Linked DNA regions of Prosthecobacter sp.. The main gene of each other region encodes a partner of the protein of the gene in region 2 in a complex. Links are inferred from orthologs where the notes say so. Each region holds a gene or a part of one and is shown on either strand. Other genes may lie near its edges.

What was found. Proteins that work in one complex are often made in the same cells at the same time.
Region 1: the proteins of xseA (region 2) and xseB are in contact, whole or in part, in a cryo-EM structure (PDB 8TXR), measured with the Escherichia coli proteins. The link is inferred for Prosthecobacter sp. from one-to-one orthologs.

What each region holds. Positions count from the first base shown.
Region 1 is NZ_JAXMIH010000023.1:114,079-116,911, reverse strand. It holds xseB (exodeoxyribonuclease VII small subunit), read left to right. Parts: upstream 1-1,161; coding sequence 1,162-1,506; downstream 1,507-2,833. Other genes in the region: dxs (1-deoxy-D-xylulose-5-phosphate synthase), read left to right, coding at 1,511-2,833; U1A53_RS21150 (hypothetical protein), read right to left, coding at 1-915. UniProt on the Escherichia coli protein: Bidirectionally degrades single-stranded DNA into large acid-insoluble oligonucleotides, which are then degraded further into small acid-soluble oligonucleotides.
Region 2 is NZ_JAXMIH010000012.1:83,216-86,116, reverse strand. It holds xseA (exodeoxyribonuclease VII large subunit), read left to right. Parts: upstream 1-729; coding sequence 730-2,073; downstream 2,074-2,901. Other genes in the region: U1A53_RS15435 (DUF1501 domain-containing protein), read left to right, coding at 2,114-2,901; U1A53_RS15445 (hypothetical protein), read left to right, coding at 1-686. UniProt on the Escherichia coli protein: Bidirectionally degrades single-stranded DNA into large acid-insoluble oligonucleotides, which are then degraded further into small acid-soluble oligonucleotides.

The sequences.
Region 1 (2,833 bases), on a different replicon or contig from region 2:
GGTCAGTGCGTCCGAGTCCAGCCCGAGGCTCTGGTTGCTCAAAACGTAAGTTTGAGAACCAAGGGAGGAGGTGTTGTCATCGTAGGCGCTCACTGCGATGCCTGCCGTGTTATTCACTGTATCCAGAATCACCACCAGTTCAGACCACCCTGCCGATCCCAGCCGTTCTGTGGTCGTCTGCCACGTTCCATCAGGCAGCCTGTATTGGAGCATGTTGTCACCGGTGTATCCCACCTGGAAGACCGTTTGGTCCATCGCATCCACCAAGGAAAGACTCAAGATGTTGTCCAGATCGGTGTCATCCCAGTCGGAGGGGCAGAGCCAGAAGGCCATTTGAATCAAGCTGGCACCGGAAGAGGAGGGTGCAGAACCATTAAAATCCCGTGCATCCAGCGTGTAGGCGTAGCTCAGGTTTGCGTCCGATGCCAACAAGTTGAGCACGGCAGAACCCGTCCGCGCACCTGGATAGCGATAAGCCTGCACATAATCACGAGCGAAGCTGCCGCCGTAATAATAAGGTGTGTCCATATCTTCATTGAGACGCCCCCCGGCAAGTGCACGCCAAAGTCCTGAGTTGTCCACGATGTCTGCCGCCGTTCCCCCTGGGCCGCCATGACTCGTTCCATACTCACCCGCGTTGTAACGGCTAAGATCCGCCCCGTGCGTGCTGTCTCCGAGAGTATTGGGATACGCCCCCAACGGCACCACTCCGGTGTAGCCATTGGCATCGATGTTATTGAGGTAAAACTGGGCGTCACCGGCCAGAAACGCTGATAGAATCTGCCCATCCAAAGGAATGCGATAGCCATCCTGCTCCTCGAAACTGCCTAGATAGGCACAGGCCGACCGGGGCCACAAAGTGGCTCCCAGCAGCACACAGGCACAGAGGCAGAGCTTGAGTTTGAGCGGTGTCATCGACTAAATATAAATTTAGTCATATTGAATATAAATTCAATGATTTATAAATTTATAAGCATAAATAACACCACGCTTCCCGCCTAGGACTCTCGATTGCTCCCCATTGCCTCCTTCACTCAGGTTACGACGAGTTGCCCAAACAGGTCTGAAAGCAATGCCAGCCCCGGCTTTTCCTGCTTGCGGCTCCCTATGATCCCCTGATAATGACGGCCCCTTCGGCCCGGCGTCAGAGCGCCCCTTTTCATGAGCAAACCCAGCCCCCAGACCGATCCTTCCTTCGAGGACGCCATGCAGCGTCTGGACGAGATCGTGGCAGGCATGGAGGACAGCCAGTTGTCCCTCGAAGAAATGATTTCCAGCTACGAGGAAGGCGTGCGCCTGCTCAAGCTCTGCCGCCAGCGCATCGACGGTGCCCGCCGCCGTGTGGAACTCATCAGCGGCGATCTGGAGGGTGGAAAAGCCTCCCTCACAGCGTTTGAAGAGACTGCGGATGATGAGGAAACCTCCGAATCCGCCGAAAAGCCCCGCATTCAGCCCCGTCGCCGCAAAACCGCCGAAACCGAAGGCGGCGAAATCCGACTTTTTTAGACCTGTGGACACCCAACTGCCTGCCATCAACTCCCCCGCCGACCTCAAAGCCCTGCCGCTGGAGAAACTGCCCGAACTCGCGGAAAAAATCCGCCAGACGCTCATCGAAACCCTCAGCCAGACCGGCGGCCACCTCGGCCCCAATCTCGGTGTCGTGGAGCTTTCCATCGCACTGCACCGCGTCTTCGACACACCCAAGGACCGCTTCGTCTTCGACGTCGCCCACCAAGGCTACGTCCATAAAATGCTCACCGGTCGCTGGGACCGCATTCACACCATTCGCCAGCACGACGGCCTGAATGGCTTCCTCCTGCGCACCGAAAGCGAGCACGACTGCTACGGTGCCGGCCACGCTGGCACCGCCCTCTCCGCCGCGCTCGGCATGGCCACCGGTCGTGATCTCGCGGGTGGAGACGAACATGTCGTCTGCGTCGCCGGTGACGCCGCCTTCACCTGTGGTCCGGTGTTTGAAGCGCTCAACAATGTCGCTGCGCACGCCAAGCGCCTCATCGTGGTCCTCAACGACAACGAATGGTCCATCGACCGCAATGTCGGTGCCATCGCGAAATACTTCAATTCCATCGCCACGCATCCCGCCTTCGCGAGTCTGCATCAGAAGGCCGCTAAATTCGTCGAGTTCATGCTCGGCGAAGGTGTGCGTCGCTTCGCCGAAAAAGTCGAAGGCAACGCCAAGAACATCATTCTCCCGCAGAGCCAGACGCCCACCAATCGCAGCGTCCTCTTCGATGAGTTCGGCATCCGCTACTACGGCCCCATCGACGGACACAATCTCCCGCTGCTCATCCAGACCTTCGAGTTCCTCAAGACGCAGGATGAACCGGTGATCCTCCACATCATCACCGAAAAAGGCCGCGGCTACACTCCCGCGCTCAACGACCCCGGCAAATTCCACGGCCTCGGCAAATACACCATCGAGACCGGCGAAACCGCCGCCAGCGACAAGCCCACCTACTCCCAGGTCTATGCCCGCAGCGTCACCGACTTCGCCAAGGCCGACAAAAAAATCGTCGCCATCACCGGTGCCATGCCCGGCGGCACCGGCTTGAGCGTCTTCAAAAAAGAAATCCCCGAGCGCTACTTCGATGTCGGCATCGCCGAGGAACACGCCGCCCTCTTTGCCTGCGGCCTCGCCACCCGTGGCTTCAAGCCCTTCCTCACCATCTACTCCACCTTCATGCAGCGCGCGTTCGACATGATCGTGCATGACATGGCCATTCAGCACCTCCCGGTCCGCCTCTGCATGGACCGCGGTGGCCTCAGCGGCGACGACGGCCCCACGCACCACGGCCTCTTCGACATCGCCTAC
Region 2 (2,901 bases):
TGCTGGCTCCGGCCTGTCTGGTGACGGCGATCACCCTGATCCTGATGCTCTGGCGTGCGGTGACGCGCATGGGTTTCCTGAAGTCCGAGGAATTTGTCTTTTTCACCTTCGGCGGGGTTTTGTGGGGTCTGGCCTATCTGGCCGGCCTGCGACCGGTGACGGCCTACGTTTTTGGCCATGAGTTCAGCCATCTCGTCACCGCTCGTATGTTTGGCGGACGCATCTTCGACTGGAAAGTCAGCGCGGCGGGTGGTTACGTCGAGACGGACAAGTCGAACACCTGGATCACGCTGGCCCCTTATTTGATCCCATTCTACACGCTCATCATCATGATTGTCTTCGGCATCGCCGGGCTGGCGCTGGACATGCAGGAAGCGCACGCGGTCTCGCTCTGGAAATGGACGGTGCATCTGAAGCCGACACGTTTTCTTTACGCCTTGGTCGGCCTGACGTGGTTTTTTCACGCTACCTACACGGTCAAAACGGTGCTCGCCGAGCAGGGGGACCTCAAACGCAACGGCGAGTTCTTCTCGATGATGCTCATTTTCCTCATCAACGCCTTCCTGCTCATCGCTCTGTTTCTCGCCGCATCGCCATCGCCAGGACTTGGCATCGCGGAGGTGGCACGCTGCTGGTGGTCGGTGGCCTCGGGTGTGGTGGGCTGGTTGTGGCACTTGGTCGTGTGACGCGGCTGGACTTTGCCAGCATCTGCGCCAAATGACGCGCATCATGCCCGAAGACAGCGAAGTCCTCTCCGTCACCCAGCTCACGCGCGAGATTCGCGAGGTGCTGGAGGGCCACATCGGCAGTGTCTGGGTCGAGGGTGAGATCAGCAACCACCGCCTGCAATCTTCCGGCCATCAATACTTCACGCTGAAGGACGCCGGCGCGCAGCTCTCGTGCGTTTTTTTTCGTGGGGCCGCCGCCCGCAGCACCACACGCCTGCAAGACGGCGCCCTCGTGCAGGTGCATGGCGAGATCAGCGTTTATGAGACACGCGGCCAGTATCAGATGGTCGTCAAGCAGGTGCAGGCGAAGGGCAAAGGCTCGCTCCAGGAGCGCTTCGAAGCTCTGAAGCGCCAACTGCATGCCGAGGGACTCTTTGATGAAGAAAACAAACGTCCCATCCCGCGCTTCCCGCGTGTCGTGGCGCTCGTCACCTCGCCCACCGGAGCGGCGATCCAGGACATGTTGAACATCCTCACGCGCCGGGCGCCATGGGTGCGTGTGCTCGTGTTTCCTGTGCGTGTGCAAGGGCAGGGGGCCGAATTGGAGATCGTCCGCGCTCTCAAAGTGCTCGGTGATGCCGAAAATTTCGGCCTGCCTGTGCCGGACACGATCGTCGTGGGCCGTGGTGGTGGCAGTTTGGAAGACCTATGGTGCTTCAACGAAGAAGTGCTCGCCCGCGCCATCGCGGCATGTCCCATTCCGATCATCTCTGCTGTCGGACATGAGATCGACTTTACCATCGCCGATTTCGTCGCCGATCTGCGTGCTCCGACGCCCAGCGCCGCCGCTGAATTGCTCGCTCCCGACAGCGCCGAGTTGCAGCGGCACTTTGAAAGCATCGCCCGCACGCTGAAAGCCCGAGTCGGCACGCTGCTTGATCATCATCAGCATATCATCGACCTCACCGCCAAAGGCCCGCTGCTCCATGCGCCGGAGCGTTTGCTCCAGCAGGCCGAGCAAAGCATCGACGATCACGAATCCCGTCTGCGCGACGCTGTGCGCGAGCAGTTGCAGGTGTGGACCGATGATCTCACGCAGAAGCAGCACGTTCTCACCGCGCATCATCCTCGCGTGCAACTCAGCGAGGCCGTGCATCGCGCTGAAACCTGTGCCCAGCGGCTGCGTCAAAGCCTGCTGCATCGTCTCGACCGCCTTTCCGACCGCGTGCAATCGCGTCACGAACTCATGCAGCACATCGGCCCTGATGCCGTCCTCGCCCGCGGCTTCTCCTACACCACGAATGCGGATGGATGCGTGCTCAAAGACGCTGCCGACGTTCATGCAGGCGATGAACTGCTCACGCGTCTCGCCAACGGCACCGTGCGCAGCGTGGCGAAGGCCTAGTGGGAAGAATGTGTGCCTTTTGCCCGTAGGTTAGAGCATCATGCTGCACACCCGCCGCTCCATCCTCAACCGTTCCTGCTACGGCATCGGTGGCATCGCTTTGGCCACGCTGCTGAAGGAGCAAAACCTCCTCGCCACCAGCGAGCAGGCGGCGACCCGTCATTTCGATCTCAAACCGAAAGCTCCGCATGGATTTGGGCAGGCGAAGGCGATGATCTCGATGTTCATGCAGGGCGGGCCGAGCCACATGGATCTGTTTGATCCCAAGCCCGAACTCACCCGTCTCGATGGCAAGGATTTCCCCGGCGAAGTCAAATACGACGATGCCGCCGGAGCCAGTCGCGAGTGCATGGGCAGTCCGTGGCAGTTCAAGAAACACGGCCAGTGCGGCATGGATGTCAGCGAACTGCTGCCGCACTTCTCACGCATCACCGATGACGTCACGCTCATCCGCTCGATGCACACTGGCGTAAACAATCACGGCCAGTCCATCTACGCCTTGCTCAACGGCCAGGTCACCGGCGGCAGACCCACGCTCGGCAGTTGGTTCACGTACGGCCTTGGCTCTGAAAATCAGGATCTTCCCGCCTACGTCGCCCTCACCGATCCTCGCGGCCTGCCCGTGCTCGGCGTGGACAACTGGAGCAACGGTTGGTTGCCCTCGCTGTATCAAGGCACTGTCATTCGGCCCAAAGAGCCGCGCATTCCGAATCTCGACGCCCCGCTGAGTCTCAAAGGCGATGCCCAGGCGCGCTACCTCAACTTCGTCCAACGCCTCAACCGCGAGCACCTTGAAGCACGTCCTGGCGAGGCCGATCTCGAAGCTCG